DNA from 3 places in the Streptomyces sp. NPDC003327 genome. Region 2 is predicted to be linked to each of the others. Evidence: riboswitches for the same ligand, from Rfam matches in the RefSeq annotation. Region 2 holds a riboswitch; each other region holds the start of a gene.

What was found. A riboswitch is a leader RNA that binds a small molecule or an ion and turns the genes downstream of it on or off. The one in region 2 is predicted to bind cobalamin.
Region 1: linked by a shared signal. The riboswitch ahead of ACWDVG_RS28660 (ABC transporter substrate-binding protein) and the one ahead of ACWDVG_RS01725 (cobalamin biosynthesis protein) in region 2 are both predicted to bind cobalamin.
Region 3: linked by a shared signal. The riboswitch ahead of ACWDVG_RS21980 (energy-coupling factor ABC transporter permease) and the one ahead of ACWDVG_RS01725 (cobalamin biosynthesis protein) in region 2 are both predicted to bind cobalamin.

The regions. Positions count from the first base shown of each region.
Region 1 is NZ_JBSFSA010000056.1:19,236-26,278, reverse strand. It holds gene ACWDVG_RS28685 (ABC transporter permease) at 1-748, opposite strand, end outside; gene ACWDVG_RS28680 (ABC transporter family substrate-binding protein) at 745-2,481, opposite strand; gene ACWDVG_RS28675 (helix-turn-helix transcriptional regulator) at 2,612-2,920, opposite strand; gene ACWDVG_RS28670 (STAS domain-containing protein) at 3,053-3,436, shown strand; gene ACWDVG_RS28665 (SRPBCC family protein) at 3,632-4,165, shown strand; cobalamin riboswitch at 4,318-4,442, shown strand; gene ACWDVG_RS28660 (ABC transporter substrate-binding protein) at 4,621-5,637, shown strand; gene ACWDVG_RS28655 (FecCD family ABC transporter permease) at 5,634-6,740, shown strand; gene ACWDVG_RS28650 (ABC transporter ATP-binding protein) at 6,818-7,043, shown strand, end outside.
Region 2 is NZ_JBSFSA010000002.1:10,641-17,683, reverse strand. It holds gene cobO (cob(I)yrinic acid a,c-diamide adenosyltransferase) at 1-4, opposite strand, end outside; gene ACWDVG_RS01735 (putative cobaltochelatase) at 4-2,097, opposite strand; gene ACWDVG_RS01730 (cobyric acid synthase) at 2,189-3,697, opposite strand; gene ACWDVG_RS01725 (cobalamin biosynthesis protein) at 3,694-4,668, opposite strand; cobalamin riboswitch at 4,702-4,846, opposite strand; gene ACWDVG_RS01720 (hypothetical protein) at 4,974-5,195, opposite strand; gene ACWDVG_RS01715 (anion permease) at 5,208-6,476, opposite strand; gene ACWDVG_RS01710 (alpha/beta hydrolase) at 6,868-7,043, shown strand, end outside.
Region 3 is NZ_JBSFSA010000031.1:8,484-15,526, forward strand. It holds gene ACWDVG_RS21960 (MarR family winged helix-turn-helix transcriptional regulator) at 1-12, shown strand, start outside; gene dhaK (dihydroxyacetone kinase subunit DhaK) at 311-1,303, shown strand; gene dhaL (dihydroxyacetone kinase subunit DhaL) at 1,435-2,100, shown strand; gene ACWDVG_RS21975 (PTS-dependent dihydroxyacetone kinase phosphotransferase subunit DhaM) at 2,097-2,507, shown strand; cobalamin riboswitch at 2,615-2,822, shown strand; gene ACWDVG_RS21980 (energy-coupling factor ABC transporter permease) at 2,852-3,547, shown strand; gene ACWDVG_RS21985 (energy-coupling factor ABC transporter substrate-binding protein) at 3,547-4,011, shown strand; gene cbiQ (cobalt ECF transporter T component CbiQ) at 4,016-4,765, shown strand; gene ACWDVG_RS21995 (ATP-binding cassette domain-containing protein) at 4,762-5,604, shown strand; gene ACWDVG_RS22000 (FAD-dependent oxidoreductase) at 5,801-7,043, shown strand, end outside.

The sequences.
Region 1 (7,043 bases), on a different contig from region 2:
GCCGCAGCACCGCCGTACGCCGACGGAGGCCCTTCGCGCGGGCGGCCCTCAGGTGGTCACTGGCGAGCACGTCCAGCATCGCGGCCCGCTGGTAGCGGCTGTAGAACGCGGCCTGGGGCAGGGCGATCGCCAGGGTCGGCAGCGCCAGGTGCCGCAGCCGGTCGGACACCTCGGCCCAGCCCGTGAGCGTCGCGCCCGGCGTCGTCTCGGCCGAGAAGTAGAGGAGCTGGGTGCCGGCGGCCTCGTTGACGGGCAGCCAGAGCATCTTCAGTACGGTTCCGAGGACGAACACGGGGACCGCGAGCAGGACCAGCGAGCCGAGGAGCGACAGCCGGTCGCTGGGCCGCCCGTCCCGCAGCGCGTTCCACACCCCCCACAGCACCCCGGCCACGATCGCCAGCAGGCTTCCCGCGAGGAACAGCCGCAGGCTGGTGCCGCAGCGCCGCCACAGTTCGTCGGCGACGGGCTGTCCGCCGACCGTCTCGCCGAAGTCACCCCTGGGCACGCCTGCCAGCCAGTGCAGGAACCGGGCCGGCAACGGCGTGTCCAGGCCCAGCCGGTGGGCCTGCGCGTCGATGACGGCCTGCGGCGGCCGGGGCTGCTGCCCCCGCAGCTCCGCGAGCGGGTCGAAGCTGAGGGAGGCGAGCACGTACGCGACCAGCGTCGCCGCCAGACACAGCCCCAGCCGCCAGGCGAGCCTGCCGAGCAACCGGACCCCGACTCCCGCGACCTCGCGCGGACGGCTCATTTCAGGTATCCGGCGCGCTCGAATCCGTACGAACCGAGGCCGCGGGCCCCGTAGTTGGCGAGGTCCGCGCGCACGGCGTAGGCGCCGGAGCCGGCGTACAGCGGCAGATGGTGGGCGTGCTTCCAGGCCAGGACGTCGATCCGGTTGGCGATGGCCCGGCGGCGCACCGGGTCGAGCTCGGCGAGCCCCTGGTCGTACAGGGTGTCGATCGCCGGGATGTGGATCCGCCCGAAGTTGCTGCCGTGGTCGTCGCCGCGCGGCTTCTGGAAGACCGGCCGGTCGTGGGCGAACGGGGACGCGGACTTCGTCCACTCGAAGGCGATGAGGTCGAAGTTCCCGGGCAGCAGATAGCCGTCGTAGAACTTCTCCAGCGGTACGGACTCGGTGCGCGTCTCGACCCCGACGGCGCGCAGTTGCTCACGGACGAGGCTGCCGACCGCCCGTCCGACCGGCGTGGCCTGGACGACCAGGCGCAGGGAGAGCCGTCGGCCGTCCCGCTCGCGGTGGTCGCCGGTGCGCCGCCAGCCGAGGGAGTCGAGCTCCCGGGCCGCGGCGGCGGCGTCGTGCGGCAGGGTTGCCGAGTTGTCCCGGTAGCCGGGGTCGCCGGGCGGCAGGACGTGGTTGCCGACCGGCTGCGCGTCCGGCACGATCCGGCCGAGCAGCGCCCGGGTGATCGCGGCGGGGTCGACCGCCCGGGCGACGGCTCTGCGCAGCCGTTCGTCGGCGAGGGGCGCGCCCGCGGCCCCGTTGAAGGTGAGCTGTCCGGCGAGCCGTTCGGGGGCCTGCCGGATCTCCACGCCGGGCAGGGTGGCGGCGCGGCTGTAGAGGTCCACGTCCGCGCCGATCGGGTAGATGTCGATGCCGTGGTTGGCGAGTTCGTCGGCGCGCGCGGCGGGGTCGAGCACCCGCAGCAGGATCCGGTCGAGCGGCGGAGTCCGCGCCCACCAGGCGGGGTTGCGACGGAGCGTGATGGTCTTGCCGGTGCGGTCGATGCGTTCGACGGCGAAGGGCCCCGCGGTGATCACGGGCGACTCCAGCCAGCCGGTGTTGAAGGCCTCCGGCGACGCGGTGGCCTCCTTGGGCAGCAGGGGAGTGAACAGCCCCTGCCACTCCGCGAACGGCCGGCGCAGGGTCACGACCGCCTCGCGGTCCGAACGCCCGCGCTCCACCGAGGAGATGTCCGCGTAGCCCACGTTGTTGTAGGCCTCGAAGGCGGTGTTCCGCCCGCTGAGCGCCTGCCACTGTCCTCGCAGGTCCTCCCAGGACAGCGGACGCCCGTTGCTCCAGACCGCGCCCTCGGTGATCGTGTACGTGATGACCTGCGGGGAGGTCGAGGTCACCGCGGCGGAGGCGAAGTAGGCGCGGGAGAGGACCGGTTGGCCGTCGGCGCCGTCATCGAAGGTGCGTGGCAGGATCGCCTCGGCCAGCTGCCAGGTGACCACGCGCGCGCCGTTGACCTGGACGGGGTTGTAGTTGGTCGGCAACGCGTCCACCGGCACGCGCAGTTCGCCGCCGTCCCGCAGCTCCGACACCGGGTGCGCGTTGACGTCCTGCGCGCCGCGCGCCGCGGCGGGCGGCGCCGCGCGGTCCGAACCGCCGGACGAGGTGCAGGCGCTGGGCAGCAGGACCAGTAAGCAGGCCGCCGCCGCGGCGGCGGCCGTGCGTCGTCTCCGCCGGGAACCCCGCGGGGCGATCTGCGGTGTTCTCCGCGGTGGGATCCGCGTTCCGGGCATGGCTGAGTACCCCCTCCCGCCCGGCCCCACCGGCCGAGCGGGCCCACTGTATCGACAGTGGAAATCGTTTTCATCAAAATTCCGCCACATGCGGTCCCGGGCGGTCGTCACGCGCGGTCCCGGTGGGTCGCTACACGCGGTCCCGGCCGGTGAAGAGGTCGAGGAGTCCGGCGATCTCGTGGCCGGCCTCGGCCGGGTGGCGGAAGGGGGCGTCCGGATGGATCCGGTACCGATTGCGCCGACCGTCGGCCGCGCGGCTGCGCGAGACGTAACCGGCCCGTACGAGATCGGCCACGATGGCCTGCACCGTGCGCTCGGTGATGCCGCACTGCGCCGCGACCTCGCGCAGGCGTATGTCCGGGTCGCGGGCGATCGCCAGCAGGACCCGGGCATGGTTCGTGAGGAACGTCCACCCCTGACCGTCTCCACCGATTCCCATGAAGGCGGTGTTCCCGGGTTTTCGGCGCCCTATGCGAAGTGTTTTTCAGGTAAATACTGACGCATATGCCCCTCCGGGGAGACCCGGATCGGGGTGTCCCCCATGCCCAGCACCGCCCGTCGAGGAGGAGTCGTGACAGTGCTCCCGAACCCGCAGGCGCCCACGCCACCGCAGGTCCCGGACCCCTGCCCGACAGGCATCCACGTCCTCAGTACGCCCGGGACGACCGTCGTCCGCCTCTCCGGGGACATCGACCTCGACCGGGCCGCCGACCTGGACACGGCCCTCGTGCACGCCCTCGCCGAGTGCGAGGACGGCGCCGGGCTCGCACTCGACATGTCCGAGGTCACCTTCTGCGACTCCACCGGCCTCAACGTCCTGCTCCGCGTCCGCCACGAGGCCCTCGCCGAGCACCGGCCCGTCACGATCGTCGCGGCCGGCGGCCGGGTCGCCCGTCTCCTGGACATCACCGGTACGGGCAGCCTCTTCGGCTACCCCCCTCCCCTCCCCGCTTAAGCCCTCGCGCGTCGCGACGAGAGCGGGGTCGCTCCTCCACTCCCGACGGCCCACGCGCAAACGGCCCACGCGCAAAAGGCCCACGCTGTGATCCATCTCAAAGCGTGCGCAGGCGCGTTGGGGCGCCCCGGCCGACTAGCGTGCCGAACCGGACGCCGCGCCGTGCGGGGCGGTGCCACCGACGGAGGGGACGGCATGGACGACATCACCGGCGCGCCGGAAGTGCGGTGCGAGACGCTCGTACGGGCAGGGTGGCAGCGGCTCTGGGAACTCGTGACCGACATCGGGCTGCCCGCCCGGCTGAGCCCCGAACTCCAGCGGGTCGCCTGGCTCGACAGCGCGCGGGAGCCCGCCGTCGGCGCCTGCTTCGAGGGTTTCAACCGGCACTCCCTGGTCGGCGAGTGGCGCACCGTCTCCCGGGTCGTGGAGCTGGACGAACCGCGGACCTTCGCCTGGGCGGTCGTGGACGCCGACGGCCGCTTCGGCGAACCGAACACCGACCCCGCGCGGGCCCTCGCCTCCTGGCGCTTCGACCTGCGGGAGGACGGCGACGGAGTGCTCCTGAGCCACACGGTCCGCGTCGGACCGGGCCGCAGCGGCCTCACGCTGGCGATCGAACGCGCCCCCGAGCGGCGGGACGAGATCGTCGCCTACCGGGTCAAGGAACTGCGCGCCGGAATGGAGGCCACGCTCGACGGCATCAGGCAGCTGGCGGAGACACCCGCCTGAAACACCCGCCTGAGACACCCCCTCGTCCCTCGCCGCGCTGCTCCGCGGCGCCCGGGCCGACCGGCGGAAGGGGCATGGCCCTGTGGTAACTTGCCCGGGCCAGTCGTACCTCTGTACGGACCGCTGCGAGAGCCGCGGTCCGCACACGGGTCAGGGAATCCGGTGGGAATCCGGAACTGACGCGCAGCGGTGAGGGTGACGGGCGGAGCATCGGCCACTGGGGGCACGACGGACCCGGGAAGGCGCTTCGTCCGGACGACCCCGAGTCCGAAGACCTGCTGGCGGCCCCGGCGTCGTCTCGTCGTCCGGGGAGCACCGTACGACAGGCTCCGCGTATGAGCCGTGGACGCAGAGGACGCTCCGTGCCGCTCGCACACCCCTCCCGCACGACCCGTGCCCCCTTCCTTCCCCCTGCCCGTGCTCGTGGCCGCCGTGGCCGGGCCCGGACCGCGGCGCTGCTCCTCACCGGAGTCCTGCTCGCCACCGGATGCGGGGGAGGGGGAGCCTCACCGGCACCGGACCACCGGGCCGAGGGGCCCGCGGCCTCCGGATACCCCGTCACCCTCGACAACTGCGGGCAGCGCGTGCGGATCGACCGTGCGCCGCAGCGGGCCGTCGCCCTCGACCAGGGGTCGGCGGAGATCCTGCTCTCGCTCGGCCTCGCGGACCGCATGGTCGGCACGGCCACCTGGACCGACCCCGTCCTGAAGGGCCTGGAAAAGGCGAACGCCGGAGTTCCCCGGCTCGCCGACCGCTACCCGTCCTTCGAGAAGGTCCTCGACACCGAGCCCGACTTCGCCACCGCCTCCTTCCTCTACACCCTCGGCAAGGGCGGGGTGGCGCCCCGCGAGCAGTTCGAGAAACTCGGCGTCCCCACCTACCTCTCGCCCACCGACTGCGTCGGCAAGGACAACAGCGGCGACGGCGACGGCGTCCGCACCCGCCCGCTCACCATGGAGACGGTGTACGGCGAAATCCGCGACCTGGCCCGGGTGTTCGGCGTCCCGGAGCGCGGTGAGCGGCTCGTCGCCCAGCTCAGGGCCCGCGTCGCGAAGGCCACGGCGGGCGCCGACTTCGGCAACGCGTCCGTCCTGTACTGGTTCTCCGACGCCGAGGCGCCCTACATGGCCGGCTGCTGCGGTGCGCCGGGCATCGTCACGGGGGCCCTCGGCATCAGGAACGTCTTCGACGACACCCGCGAGGAGTGGCCCCGGATCAACTGGGAGACCGTCGCGGACCGGGACCCGGACGTCCTCGTCATCGGCGACCTCACGCGCAGGGCGCAGTCGGGCGAGAGCGCCGCGAAGAAGATCGCGTTCCTGGAGTCCCACCCCGTCACCCGGAACATGACGGCGGTACGGAACAAGCGGTACGTGCTCCTCAGCGGCCAGGCCCTCAACCCGACCCTCCGCACCGTCGAGGGCATCGAGAAGGTGGCGGCCGCGCTGCGCTCGTACGGGCTCGGCGCGTGACCACCACGCTCGGCCCCGACTCCGGCCCTGGCCCTGGCCCCGAGCCCGATCGCCGCCCCGGCCCCGGCCCGCGCGGGGTCGGCCTCGGGCTCGGCGTCCTCGGCGGGGTCGTGCTCCTCTGCGCCTCCGTCGCGGGGGCGATCACCTTCGGCCCCGCGGACATCCGGGTCGGCGACGTCTGGTCCACGGTCGCCGCCCACCTGGGCGGGGACGTCTCCGGCCTCTCCCCGATCCGGGACGGCATCGTCTGGAACCTCCGCCTGCCCCGCACCCTCCTCGCGGCCGTGTGCGGCGCGGGGCTTGCCGTCTGCGGGGTGGTGCTGCAGTCCCTGCTGCGCAACCCGCTCGCCGACCCGTTCGTCCTCGGCGTCTCCTCCGGGGCCTCGACCGGCGCGGTCGCCGTCGTCGTCCTCGGCGTCGGCGGGGGAGTCGTCTCGGTCACCGGAGGCGCCTTCGCCGGGGCGGTCTGCTCCTTCGCCCTCGTCCTGCTGCTCAGCCACACCCTCGGCGGGTCGGCGGACCGGGTCGTCCTCGCCGGCGTCGCGGCCATGCAGCTGTTCTCCGCCCTCACCTCCTTCGTCGTGATGACGGCCGCCGACGCGGAGACCACCCGGGGGGTGCTCTTCTGGCTGCTCGGTTCGCTCGCCGGGGCCGACTGGACCGACGTGGCCGTGTGCGGGGCGGTGCTGGCCGCGGCCGTGCTGGTCTGCGGCGGCTGCGCGAGGACCCTGGACGCCTTCGCCTTCGGCGAGGAGGCGGCGGCCGCGCTCGGCGTCTCCGTGGCCAGGACCCGCCTCGTCCTGCTCTCCGTCACCGCCCTGCTCACCGCCGCCCTGGTCTCCTCCGCGGGAGCCATCGGCTTCGTTGGGCTCGTCCTGCCGCACGCCGTCCGCGCCCTCGTCGGCCCCGGCCACACCCGGCTGCTGCCCGTGACCGCCCTCGCCGGAGCCGTCTTCCTCGTCTGGGCGGACACCCTCGCGCGTACGGTCCTCGACCCCCAGGAGGTCCCGGTGGGCGTGGTGACCTCCCTCGTCGGCGTACCGGCGTTCGTCCTCGTCCTCTACCGCACCCGCAGCGCCGGGGGCACCGGGAGCACCCCGTGACCGCGACCCCCGCACCCCACGGCACGGCACCCGGGGCGCCGCCGGAAGGCCCCGTGGCCGGACCCTCGCACGGGCCCGTGGCCGGACCGGGGGTCGGGCTGCGCGCCGAGCGCGTCTCCCGTACGGCGGGGGGCGCCCTCGTCCTCGACGGCGTGAGCCTCGCCCCCCGGCCGGGCACCGTCACCGGTCTCCTCGGCCCCAACGGCTCGGGCAAGTCCACGCTGCTGCGCCTCCTGGCCGGGGTCTCCGCCCCGGACACCGGCGTCGTGACCCTCGACGGCGACCCGATGCGTACGATCCCGC
Region 2 (7,043 bases):
GCATTACGCGGCCCTCCTGGGAGCGTTGGTGGCGTTCTCTGTCTGTACGGTCCTGACCAGCCCGGCGATCGAGTCGGCGCGCAGCTCGTCCAGGGTCACGGCGGTGCCGCCGAGGTCACGGGCCAACTGCCCGGCGAGCCCGAGCCGTACGGGGCCCGACTCGCAGTCCACGACGACGCTCGCCGTGCCCTCGGCGGCGTGCAGCCGGGCCGCGCGGGCGGCGAGCGCCACAGGATCGGCACCGCCGCCGGTGGCCCGCCCGTCGGTCACGACGACGAGCAGGGGACGGCGCGAGGGGTCCCGCAGGCGCTCCACCCGCAGCACGTCGTGGGCCCTGAGCAGCCCGGCCGACAGCGGTGTGCGCCCCCCGGTCGGCAGCTGCTCCAGACGGGCGGCCGCCGCGTCCACGGACGAGGTCGGCGGCAGTGCCAGCTCGGCGTCCCGGCCGCGGAAGGTGACCAGACCGACCTTGTCGCGCCGCTGGTAGGCGTCGAGCAGCAGCGAGAGCACCGCGCCCTTCACGGCGCTCATCCGCCGCCGGGCGGCCATCGACCCGGAGGCGTCGACCACGAAGAGGACGAGGTTCCCCTCGCGGCCCTCCCGGGTCGCCTGCCGCAGGTCGTCGCGGCGCACGACCAGGCCGGGCCCGGACCGCCCGCGCGCCTTCTGGTGCGGGGCGGCGGCCCGCACGGTCGCCGCCAGGTGCAGCTTCGTCAGCGCCCCCCGCGGCCGGGTCGACCCGGTGGTCCTGCCGTGCTCGGTACGGGCCCGGGAGCGGCGCCCGGCCGCGCCCTCGCCGAGTCCCGGCACGCTCAGCACCTTCGTGCGGAACGGCTCGGCGGCACCCACGGCGGCGCGCTCACCGGCGCCGGGGCCCTGCGGGGCGCTCGCCCGCGCGGGCGCGTCCTCCGGCTTCCCTTCGGTCTCGGGAGCCCCTTCGGTCTCGGGCGCGGGCGCCTCGCCGCCCTGCGGCGGGACGCCCCCGCCGTCCGGACCGCCCCCCGGACCGCCGTCGCCGGGACCGCCGTTGTCCGGACCGCCGTCGCCGGGGCCGTCCGGCTCCGGGTCCTCGTCCGGCTCCTCGCCCTTGAACTGCTCCAGGGTCTCGTCGAGCTTGTCCTCGTCGAGGCCCGGCGCGTCGAAGGGGTTGCGCCGCCGCCGGTGCGGCAGCGCGAGCAGCGCGGCCTGCCGCACGTCCTCCGAGGTCACCTCGGTCCGGCCCGCCCACGCCGCGAGCGCGGTCGCGGTCCGGGCCATCACGATGTCGGCGCGCATGCCGTCCACCTCGAACGCGGCGCAGGTCGCGGCGATCTGGAGCAGCGCGGCGTCCCCGAGGACCACCTCCGGCAGCAGGGCGCGCGCGGCGACGATCCGCGCCCGCAGCGCGGTCTCCTCGCCCGCCCAGCGCGCGGCGAACGCGGCCGGGTCGTCCTCGAAGGCGAGCCGCCGCCGGACGACCTCGACCCGCTGCTCGGGCACGCGGGAGGCCGCGACCTCCACCGTGAGGCCGAACCGGTCGAGCAACTGCGGCCGCAGCTCGCCCTCTTCGGGGTTCATGGTCCCGACGAGCAGGAACCGTGCCGCGTGCCGCACGGAGACGCCCTCGCGCTCCACGTGGGAGGCGCCCATGGCGGCGGCGTCGAGCAGATGGTCGATCAGGTGGTCGCTGAGGAGGTTGACCTCGTCGACGTAGAGGATGCCCCGGTGCGCGGCGGCCAGGAGCCCCGGCTCGAAGGCCTTCACGCCGTCGGCGAGCGCCTTCTCGATGTCGAGCGCGCCGACCAGCCGGTCCTCGGACGCGCCGACGGGCAGCTCGACCATCCGCGCGGGCCGCGCGGACGCCCCGGCCCCCCGGTCGTGCGGCCCGTCCGGGCAGCCGGGGTCGGGCGACGCCGGGTCGCAGCTGAACCGGCACCCGGGGACGACCGGGACCTCGGGAAGCAGCTCGGCGAGCGCCCGGACGGCCGTGGACTTCGCGGTTCCCTTCTCGCCGCGCACGAGGACGCCGCCCACCGCCGGGCTGACGGCGTTCAGCAGCAGCGCGAGCCGCAGGTCGTCCATGCCGACGACGGCGGTGAACGGGTAGCGGGTGCTCATCGGAGGGTGGCTCCTTCGGGTCGCGACGACGCGGAAAAGATCAGCGGGAGGTGGGCGGCGGCCGTGCGGCGCCCCGGGCCCCGGCCCGTGCTCACGGCGCACCCGGCGGGACGAACGGCAGCCCCGCCGGCGCGCCCTCCTCGATCAGCCGCAGCAGCGCGCCCGTGTCGGCGTGCTCCTCGATCAGGTCGCCGAGCCGGTCCAGCTGCTCCTCGCGCAGGGTCCCGAACGACGTGTCCGGCGCCGGCACGAACCGCCGCCCCGCCGCCGCCGCGACCTCCCGCAGGAACGCCCGGCGGAATCCGTCGCTCTCCAGGGAGCCGTGCCAGTGCGTGCCCCAGACGGCGCCGACCCGGCACCCGTCGAGGAACGGCTCCCCGCCGTCGACGGTGGCGACGCCGTGGTGGATCTCGTACCCCTCGACCCGCTCGCCGAGCGCCTCGCCCACCGGCCGCGCGAGGGTCTTCTCGCGGGCGAACCGGACGCGCACGGGCAGCAGCCCGAGCCCGTCGACGGCGCCCGCCCGCGACTCGACCTCGTCCTCGATGTGCTCGCCGAGGACCTGGAAGCCGCCGCAGACGCCGAGCACCGGCCGCCCCTCGGCGGCGCGCCGGACGAGCGCGTCGGCGAGCCCCCGCTCCCGCAGCCAGGCCAGCGCCTTCACCGTCCCGCGGGTGCCGGGGACGACGACGAGGTCCGCGTCGACGAGTTCCTCGGCCCGGTCCACGAACCGGACGACGACGCCCGGCTCGGCGGCCAGCGCGTCCACGTCGGTGAAGTTCGACATCAGCGGTACGGCGCAGACGGCGACCCGCAGCACGTCCTCGCCGACCGGCGGCGCGACGACCGACTCGCGGACGGCGCCGCGCAGGGAGACCCGCAGGCCGTCCTCCTCGTCGATGCCGAGGCCGTGCGCGTACGGCAGCACGCCGAGCGTCCGGCGCCCGGTCAGCCCGTGCAGCATGTCGAGGCCCGGTTCGAGGAGGGTCACGTCACCGCGGAACTTGTTGACGAGGTAGCCCGCCACCAGCGACTGGTCCTCGGGGCCGAGGAGCGCCGTCGTGCCGAAGAACTGGGCGAAGACCCCGCCCCGGTCGATGTCCCCGACGACGACCACGGGCAGCCGCGCGGCCCGCGCGATCCCCATGTTCACGATGTCGGTGCGCCGCAGGTTGATCTCGGCCGGGCTGCCGGCGCCCTCGCAGATGACGGCGTCGTGCGTGGCCCGCAGCTCCTCCAGGCAGGCCAGGACCGGCTCAAACAGCTCCTGCTGCCGCCCGCCGTGGTAGCCGCGGGCGCTCAGCTCGCCGACCGGCTTGCCCATCAGGACGACCTGGCTCGACCGGTCGCTGCCCGGCTTCAGCAGGACCGGGTTCATCAGCGCGGTCGGTTCCACCCGCGCGGCCTGCGCCTGCATGGCCTGGGCGCGGCCGATCTCGGCGCCCTCGCGAGTGACGAAGGAGTTGAGGGACATGTTCTGTCCCTTGAACGGCGCCACCTTCAGGCCCTTGCGGACCAGCCAGCGGCAGATCCCGGCCGTCACGACGCTCTTGCCCGCGTCCGACGTGGTGCCGGCGACGAGCAGCCCCCCACCCCTCACTTGGTCCTCCGCTTCAGTGCGTCCGCGATCAGCCGGCCGCCCACGCAGGCGGCCAGGGTCAGTCCGGTGACCCGGCGGGAGAGCCGGACCGCCCGTTCGATGTCGGCGACCTCGACGGGCCGCCCCTCCCCGTTGAGGACGGGCCGGTGCTCGACCCGGCCGCCGTACGAGAGGGTCCCCCCGAGCCGTACGCCGAGCGCCCCCGCGAAGGAGGCCTCGACGGGTCCCGCGTTGGGGCTGGGGTGCCGGGCCGCGTCGGCCCGCCAGGCCCGCACGGCCCCGCGCGGGTTCCCCCCGGCCGCCGCGGCGAGCACGGCGGTCAGCCGGGCGCCGGGCCAGCCGGCCACGTCGTCGAGGCGGGCGGAGGCCCAGCCGAAGCGGCGGTGGCGGGGCGACCTGTGCCCGACCATGGCGTCGAGGGTGTTGACGGCCCGGAAGCCGACGAGCCCCGGCACGCCCGCGACGGCCCCCCAGAAGAGGGCGCCGACGACGGCGTCGGAGGTGTTCTCGGCGACCGATTCGACGACGGCCCGGGCCATCGCGGGGCCGTCGAGGGAGTGCGGGTCGCGCCCGCACAGGTGGGGCAGCCGTTCCCGGGCCACCTCCAGGTCGCCGGCGGCGAGCGCCCCGCCGACGGCGCGGGCCTCCCGGCCCAGGGTCGTACCGCCGACGACGGCCCACACGGAGGCGGCGGTCAGGGCGGTGGAGGCGAGGCGGCTGCTCCGTACGGCGCGGGCGGCGAGGGCGCCCGCGGCGACGGTCGTACCGGCGCAGACGGCGGTGTGGAGGGCGCCCCGGCCCCGGTGGTCGCGCCAGATGGCCTGTTCGACGGCGCCGGCGGCGCGGCCGAAGGCGGCGACGGGGTGGCCGCGGCGGGGGTCGCCGAGGAGCAGGTCGACGGCGAGGCCGGCGGCCGCTCCGTACGCGAAGACACCGGTGGCTCTCGAAACGCTGCGGCTGCGGCCGGGCATGCGCTTGTCCTCACTCAGGGTCCGCGCCCTGGATCGACGTGACCGGCGGCGAGAGTTCCTGGCTCCCGGACCCCTGGCGGGGGCCGGTCACAGTGGCGGGACCGCGCCGGAATCGCACCGGACTTCCTCTTCCTTGCCGCCGTAATGGCCCCGGCAGTCCACCACGCGCCGAGAACAACCGTCAACTCACCTTGACCTGCGGGGGGTCACTGTGCGGAGCGCCACAGACACGGCGACGGGGCGGCCCGCACCCTGAGGTGCGGACCGCCCCGCCGGTCACGTGCGGACTGTCGGCCCGGGGGCCGTCAGGCGACGATCAGGTAGATGCCGTAGGCCACGGCCGCCGCGCACAGGGTGAAGCAGGCGTAGGCGCCGGTGCGGGCCAGGGCGGCGGAGCCGCCCTGGGCGGCGGCCTCCTCCTGCTTGCCGAGGCCGATGATGCCGAGGGTGAAGAGGCCCACGAGGGCGACGGTCGCCACGAGGCTGACTCCGAAGACGGAGCCGAGAGCTGCCCAGTCGATCTTCATGTCGTTCGTTCCTTACACCGCTGCGGCGGGGGCCGGGGGAGCGGCCGGGTCCGTGGGAGCCGGCGCCGGGATGGTGGTCTTGAGGTCCTCGTCCGCGACGGCGGCGACGGTGCCGGCCGGCGGCGGGGTGACGGCCGCGATGGCGGTGGTCACGACGCCCGCGGGCTCGTCGTCGCCGGACTCGACGTCGTTGACGTTGGTGTGGTCGACCACCTGGCGGCGGGAGATCAGCCAGATGGCCACGCAGGAGGCGACGAGGAAGGCCGCGACCGTGTAGACGCCCCAGTCGCCCTGGCGGGCGACGAACTCGGCGCCCGCGCCGACGAGGCCGGCGGCCGGCAGGGTCAGGCCCCACGCGACGAACATGCGGGTGGCGGTCGACCAGCGGACGACTCCGCCCTTGCGGCCGAGGCCCGCGCCCATGACGCCGCCGGAGCAGACGTGCGTGGTCGAGAGGGAGTAGCCCAGGTGCGAGGAGGCCAGGATGACCGTGGCGGCGCTGGTCTGCGCGGCGAAGCCCTGCTGCGGCTGGAGGTCGGTGAGGCCCTTGCCCATGGTGCGGATGATGCGCCAGCCGCCGAGGTAGGTGCCGAGCGCGATCGCCAGGCCGGCGGAGACGATGACCCACAGGGGCGGGTTCGAGCCGGGGGCGATGGCGCCGCCTGCGACCAGGGCGAGGGTGATGATGCCCATGGTCTTCTGGGCGTCGTTGGTGCCGTGGGCGAGCGAGACGAGACCGGCGGAGGCGATCTGGCCGGCCCGGTAGCCCTTCTCCGACGTCTTGGCGTTCACGTTCCGGTCGAGGCGGTACGTGAGGCGGGAGGCGAGCATCGCGGCCGCGCCGGCGACGATCGGGGCGGCGACCGCCGGGATGAGGACCTTGGTGACGACGACACCGCCGTTGACGCCGCTGACGCCGATCGAGGCCACGGTCGCGCCGATGAGGCCGCCCATCAGGGCGTGGGAGGAGCTGGACGGCAGTCCGACCAGCCAGGTCACGAGGTTCCAGAGGATGGCGCCGACGAGTGCGGCGAGGATGACTTCTGGCTGGATGCCCTCTTCGTTGACGAGTCCCTTGGAGATCGTCTTGGCGACCTCCACGGAGAGGAAGGCGCCGACGAGGTTCAGCACGGCGGACATGGCCACCGCCGTCTTCGGCTTGAGCGCACCGGTCGAGATGGTCGTGGCCATCGCGTTGGCGGTGTCGTGGAAACCGTTCGTGAAATCGAACACGAGAGCTGTCACGACCACAATGGCGAGCAGCAGCGTGATGTGTTCCATTTACCCAGGCAATCGTTTGACGTCAGTGGCTCGTCGAACGTAAGCAACCTGGGTGAACGGAAGGTGAACTGGGCCGGGCGGCATGGTGTCCCGAACCGGTGTCAAGACATTCCGCTTCGCGCTTCGGCGGGCCGGTTGTCCACCATGCGAACACCCCCAACCCCGGGTAATCCCGGCGATCCCCGGGCACATGCCGCCCCCGCGGGGTTACCGTCCGCCCGCCCGGTCCGCTCCCTGGACGGACCAGCCGTCCGGGGGACCCCGCGAGGAGACCCTTGTCACTCCCCGGAGTGGCCGCCCCGCAGCGGACGGTCCGGGGCGGACGGCCCTCCTCCGATCCGATCGGCCCCGTCCGGTGGCAGCCCGCCCCCGCCCTGCCGACACTGGGAGCGTGCGCCCGGCTACAGCGACGGCAGCGGCCGTCACCACCCTGCTCGGTGTCGGCGCGGCCGCGGTCGCGGCCGGCCGGTACGCCAGCGACGTCGCCCTCAGGGCCTCGTCCGGCCGCCCCTTCCCGGGAGAACCACGGCTCACCGTGCACGCCACGGGCCCCGAACGGATCACCCT
Region 3 (7,043 bases), on a different contig from region 2:
TGGACAGCCTGAACGGCGCCAGCACCCGGAGCGATCCCCGCCCACCGGAGCATTCCTGGTCCTTCCCCGTGCGTCCGACCTGGATACTTTGTTGCCTCACGGCCATAGTTGTCAAACGACAACCATCTCGTGGATGGCTCTCATCTCGGCCCTCCTACCCCCGATCGCCCGCCGTGAGCCGATGGGGCCCGGCCACCTCCCCCGCCCCTTCCGACCTGTACCCGCGTGCGGTCGTGCGCCGATAATGGCCTGGTGGCGCGCGTGCGCGACGATCGATCCGCCTGACTGCTCCTCTCACCAGGAGGTATCCGTGAGGATGCTGATCAATGTTCCCGAGACGGTCGTCGCCGACGCCCTGCGCGGCATGGCCGCCGCGCACCCCGGGCTCACCGTGGACGTCGAACGGCGGGTCGTGGTCCGGCGGGACGCGCCGGTGGCCGGAAAGGTGGCGCTTGTCTCCGGGGGCGGATCGGGGCACGAGCCGCTGCACGGCGGGTTCGTCGGGCCCGGGATGCTGGCGGCGGCCTGTCCCGGCGAGGTGTTCACCTCGCCCGTACCGGACCAGATGGTGCGGGCCGCGGCCGCGGTCGACAGCGGCGCCGGGGTGCTGTTCGTCGTCAAGAACTACACCGGTGACGTGCTGAACTTCGAGATGGCGGCGGAGCTCGCGGAGGACGAGGGCATCCAGGTCGCCCGGGTCCTCGTCGACGACGACGTGGCCGTGGTGGACAGCCTCTCCACGGCGGGGCGGCGTGGCACCGGGGCGACGCTCTTCGTGGAGAAGATCGCCGGAGCCGCCGCCGAGGAGGGCGCGCCGCTGGAGCGCGTCGAGGCGATCGCCCGCCGGGTCAACGAGCGGTCCCGCTCCTTCGGTGTCGCGCTGAGCGCCTGCACCACGCCCGCGAAGGGCTCTCCGACCTTCGACCTGCCGCCCGGGGAACTGGAGTTGGGGATCGGCATCCACGGCGAGCCGGGGCGCGAGCGGCGGCCGATGATGACCTCGGGCGAGATCGCGGACGTCGCCGTGGACGCCGTCCTCGACGACCTGCGGCCGTCCGGGCCGGTCCTCGCGCTGGTGAACGGGATGGGCGGCACCCCGCTGCTCGAACTGTACGGGTTCACGGCGGAGGTGACGCGGGTGCTGGGCGAGCGCGGGGTGCCGGTCGCGCGCACACTCGTCGGCAACTACGTGACCTCCCTGGACAGGGCGGGCTGCTCGGTCACCCTGTGCGAGGCGGACGAGGAGCTGCTGCGGCTCTGGGACGCGCCCGTGGAGACGCCCGCGCTGCGCTGGGGTCGGTGACCGCGGCGCGAGGGGGCGCAGGTGGCGACGGTGCCCGAGTCGGTGCCGATGTCGGTGCCGATGTCGGTGTCGGTGTCGGTGTCGGTGTCGGTGTCGGTGAGCAGTGCAGTCGGACGGGAGAGGGCGAGCGGATGACGGAGACCTACGGCGCGGAGTTCCTGGTGCGCTGGCTGACCACGGCGGCGGCCGGCGTCGACCGCGAGGCGGACCGGCTCACGGAGCTGGACTCGGCGATCGGCGACGCCGACCACGGTGCCAATCTTCGGCGCGGCTTCGCGGCCCTGACCGAGATCCTGGCGAAGGAACCGCCGGGCACCCCGGGGGCGGTGCTCGTGGCCGCCGGGAGGCAGTTGATCTCCACGGTGGGCGGGGCGTCGGGACCGCTGTACGGGACGCTGCTGCGCCGCGCCGGGAAGACGCTGGGCGAGGACGCCCGGGTCACGCGGGAGCAGCTCGCCGCGGCGCTGGACGCCGGGGTGTCCGCCGTTTCGCAACTGGGCGGTGCGCGGGTCGGTGACAAGACGATGCTGGACGCGCTCGTGCCGGGGGTGGCGGGGCTGCGGGAGTCCTTCGCCGCGGGGCGGGCGGCGGCCGCGGAGGGCGCCGTGGGGACCGTACCGCTGCGGGCCCGCAAGGGCAGGGCGAGTTATCTCGGCGAGCGTTCGGTGGGGCACCAGGATCCGGGGGCGGCCTCCTCGGCGCTGCTCCTGGCCGCCCTGGAGGAGGCCGCGCGGGCCGAGGCCGTATCAGCCGAGGCGGCGGACGGCGGCGTGGCGGGCGCGGAGGGCTCGGCGTGAGCGCCGCGCCGCGGGTCGGCATCGTCCTGGTCTCGCACAGCGCCGCGGTCGCCGCTTCGGTGGCGGTGCTGGCCCGCGGGCTCGCGGGTGGCGGGGAGACGGCCCGGGTCATGCCCGCGGGCGGGCTCCCGGACGGGGGCCTGGGGACGAGCGCGGAGCTGATCGCGGAGGCGGTGAGGGCCGCAGACGAGGGCGCAGGGGTGGCGCTCCTGGTCGATCTGGGCAGTGCGGTGCTGACCGTCAAGGCGCTGCTCGCGGAGGGCGACGAGCTGCCCGAGGGCGCCCGGCTCGTCGACGCGCCGTTCGTGGAAGGAGCCGTCGCCGCGCTGGTGACGGCGAGCGCGGGCGGTGACCTCGACGCGGTGGCGGCCGCGGCTTCGGAGGCGTACGCGTACCGGAAGGCATGAGCCCCCGTCGGCGGCCGGGGCGTGCTGCGGCGACACCGTCGGGCCGCCCCGGGCGACCGCGCCGCGTGAGTGACGGAACGCACGGAGTGGCGACCGTGTTGTGATGCACCTGGTCAACGCACTAGGGTCATGCCGCCTTGGTGTTCGGGAAACCGGTGCAGTACCGGTGCGGCCCTCGCCACTGTGATCGGGAGGTCCGGCTCCGTCCCTCAGGGGAAGCCACTGCTCCGCCGCGGGAGACCGCTGCGGGGTGGGAAGGCGGAGTCGGGCGGCATGACCGTCAGCCAGGAGACCGGCCAAGGTGCGTTGTCCATCCACGAGGTGCTGGAGAGGGTCTCCCAACCATGCATATAGCCGAGGGGTATCTGCCCCCTGTGCACGCCGCCGCCTGGAGCGTCGCGGCCGCGCCGTTCGTCGTCCACGGGGTCCGCGCGCTGACCCGTGAAGTCCGCTCGAACCCCGAGTCCACCCTGCTGCTCGGCGCCTCCGGCGCCTTCACCTTCGTCCTGTCCGCGCTCAAGCTGCCCTCGGTGACGGGAAGTTGTTCCCATCCGACGGGGACGGGGCTGGGCGCGATCCTGTTCCGGCCGCCGATCATGGCGGTACTCGGTACGATCACGCTCCTCTTCCAGGCGCTGCTGCTGGCCCACGGCGGTCTGACGACGCTGGGCGCCAACGCCTTCTCGATGGCGATCGTCGGGCCCTGGGCGGGGTACGGGACGTACGCCCTGCTGCGCCGGACCGGCGCGCCGCTGATGGTGAGCGTGTTCTTCGGCGCGTTCGTCGCCGACCTCTCGACGTACTGCGTGACCAGTGTGCAGCTGGCGCTCGCGTTCCCGGACCCGGGCAGCGGCGTCCTCGGCGCGCTCGCCAAGTTCGGCGGCATCTTCGCGCTCACGCAGATTCCGCTGGCCGTGAGCGAGGGCCTGCTCACGGTGCTCGTGATGCGGCTGCTCACGCAGTCCAGCAAGGGTGACCTGATCCGGCTGGGCGTGCTCTCCCGGCCGGCCGCCGCGCAGCGCGAGGGGGCGACGGCGTGATGAGCCGGAACGCGAAGATCAACAGTCTGCTGCTGCTCGTCGTGGCGGCGCTGGCGGTCCTGCCGCTGGCCCTCGGCCTCGGCGACCACAAGGAGGAGCCCTTCGCGGGCGCGGACGGGGAGGCGGAGTCCGCGATCACGGAGCTCCAGCCCGACTACGAGCCCTGGTTCAGCCCGCTGTACGAGCCGCCGTCCGGCGAGATCGAGTCGGCGCTGTTCTCGCTCCAGGCGGCACTGGGCGCCGGTGTCCTCGCGTACTACTTCGGGCTGCGGCGCGGCCGGAGGCAGGGCGAGGCGCGCGCGGCGGAGAAGGCGGAGCGGGGGGAGAGGTCGGAGCAGGCGCAGGGCACGCAGGACGCGGAGAAGGCGGAGGAGCCCGCGCCCGGCACCGCTGCGGCCCTCGCGGACGGGTCCCGCGCCGACGGGCCCCGCCCGAACGGGTCCCTCGCGCGGCGCGGCGACTAGCGCCGTGCTGCCGATCGACGCGGCGGCGCACCGCAGTCGCTGGCGCCGCCGCCATCCCGCCGAGAAGGCGCTGCTCGGCTTCGGGCTGACCCTGTGCGCCGTCTGTCTTCCGCCCTGGCCGGGCGCGGTGCTCGTCGCCGCGGTCACGCTGGCCGTGCTCCTCGGTCCGGCGGGCGTGCCGGGCCGGGGGCTGTGGCGGGCCTTCCGCATCCCGCTCGGGTTCTGCGTGACGGGCGCGGTGCCGCTGCTCTTCGAGGTCGGCGGCGACCGGGGGCTCGTGGCCCTCGCCGCCGACGGGCCGGTGCACGCGGGCGAGCTGCTGCTGCGGACCGCGTCGGCCTCGCTCGGCGTGCTGCTCTTCGCGTTCACGACGCCGGTCTCCGACGTGCTGCCCCGGCTCGTACGGGCGGGGGTGCCGGCGCCGGTGGTGGACGTGGCGCTGGTGATGTACCGGATCATCTTCCTGCTCCTCGACGCGCTGACGAAGATCCGGCAGGCGCAGGCCGCGCGGCTCGGGCACACCACCCGGGCGGCGGCCTGGCGCTCGCTGGCCGGACTCGGCGCGACGGCCTTCGTCCGCGCCTTCGACCGGGCCCAGCGGATGCAGACGGGGCTCGCCGGGCGCGGATACGACGGGACGCTGCGGGTCCTCGTCCCGCCGGCCGCCGTGTCGCGCCCGTTCCTCGGGGCGACCGCCGGGCTCCTCTGCGGGCTGGTCGCCCTCACCCTCGTACTGGAAAGGTTCCTGCCGTGACGACGTCGACCCCCGTGGTGGAGCTGGTGAAGGCGGGCTTCGCGTACGAGGACGGGCCCCCGGTCCTCTCCGGCGTGGACTTCGCGGTGACGCGGGGGCGCGCGGTGGCGCTGCTGGGCCGCAACGGCAGCGGCAAGACGACGCTGCTGCGGCTGCTGAGCGGGGGGCTGCGGTGCGGGAGCGGGGCGCTGCTCCTGGACGGGGCGGAGGTGGCGTACGACCGGAAGGGCCTCACGCGGCTGCGGACCACCGTCCAGCTGGTGGTGCAGGATCCGGACGACCAGCTGTTCGCGGCCTCGGTGGCGCAGGACGTGTCCTTCGGGCCGATGAACCTGGGCCTGCCGGAGGAGGAGGTACGGCTCCGGGTGGCGGAGGCGCTGGAGGCGCTGGACATCACGGCGCTCGCGGACCGGCCGACGCACCTGCTGTCGTACGGGCAGCGGAAGCGGGCGGCGATCGCGGGGGCGGTGGCCATGCGGCCGCGGGTGCTGATCATGGACGAGCCGACGGCCGGGCTCGACCCGCACGGGCAGGAGCGGCTGCTCGACGCCCTGGAGCGGCTGCGGGCGGCGGGGACGACGGTGCTGATGGCGACCCATGACGTGGACCTGGCACTGCGCTGGGCGGACGAGGCGGCGGTGCTCTCCCCCGCGGGGCTGCGGACGGGTCCCGTCGCGGAGCTGCTGGCCGACGACGCGCTGCTCGACGCGGCGCGGCTGCGGCGTCCGTGGGCCGTGTCGGTGGCCCGGCTGTTGCGCGGGCGGGGGCTGCTGCCGGAGGGGGCGCCGGGGCCGCGGACGCCGGAGGAGCTGGACGGGCTGCTCGACCGGGTGGGGTGAGTCCGCGGTCAGCCGGCGGGCGGGGCGGTGAGCCGTCGGGGCGGGGACAGCCGAGGGGGCGGGGTGCGGTCAAGACGCCGAGGCGCTTCTACCGAGTAGTAACCATCACACCCCGATCCTTCTGCAACTAGTTGCAGAACCGGGGGCGCGTCGCCTACAACAGGGTGCGACGACCCCTGCGCGAGGAGGCGCCCCGATGACCTCGACCCCGACCCCGTACCCGCATCTGCTGAGCCCGCTGGACCTCGGCTTCACCACGCTCCCCAACCGGGTGATCATGGGCTCGATGCACGTCGGCCTCGAAGAGGCCGAGCACGGCTTCGCGCGCATGGCCGCCTTCTACGCGGAGCGCGCCCGCGGCGGCGTCGGACTCATCGTCACCGGCGGCATCGCGCCCAACGAGGCCGGCCGGCCCTGGGACGGCGGCGCCAAGCTGACCACAGCGGAGGAGGTCGCCGAGCACCGGGTGATCACCGACGCCGTGCACGCCGAGGGCGGCCGGATCGCGATGCAGATCCTGCACTTCGGCCGGTACGCCTACCACCCCGGGCTCGTCGCGCCGAGCCCGGTCCAGGCCCCGATCAGCCCGTTCCCGCCGAACGAGCTGACCGACGCCGAGGTCGAGCAGACCGTCGAGGACTACGCGCGCTGCGCCGAGCTGGCCAAGGAGGCCGGGTACGACGGTGTCGAGGTGATGGGCTCCGAAGGCTACCTCATCAACGAGTTCATCGCCGCCGCCACGAACCACCGCACGGACCGCTGGGGCGGCTCGTACGAGAACCGGGTGCGCTTCCCGCTGGAGATCGTCCGCCGGATCCGCGAGCGGGTCGGCGAGGACTTCATCCTCGTCTACCGCCTCTCCATGCTGGACCTGGTCCCCGGCGGCTCGACCCTGGAGGAGGTCGTCCAGCTCGCCAAGGAGATCGAGGCGGCCGGCGCCACCATCATCAACACCGGCATCGGCTGGCACGAGGCCCGCATCCCCACCATCGCGACCTCCGTCCCGCGCGGCGCCTACACCTGGGTGACGCAGAAGCTGATGGGCGCGGTGAGCGTGCCGCTGGTCACCAGCAACCGCATCAACACCCCCGAGGTCGCCGAGCGCATCCTCGCCGAGGGCCGCGCCGACCTCGTGTCGCTGGCCCGGCCGTTCCTCGCCGACCCGGACTTCGTCGCGAAGGCCTCCGCCGACCGCGCCGAGACCATCAACACCTGCATCGGCTGCAACCAGGCCTGCCTGGACCACACCTTCAGCCTCAAGATCACCTCCTGCCTCGTCAATCCGCGCGCCTGCCACGAGACCGAGCTGGTCCTCTCCCCCACCCGCCTCGCCAAGCGGATCGCGGTCGTCGGCGCCGGTCCGGCCGGGCTCGCCTGCGCGGTGTCGGCAGCGGAGCGCGGGCATTCCGTGACCCTCTTCGACGGCGCCGACGAGATCG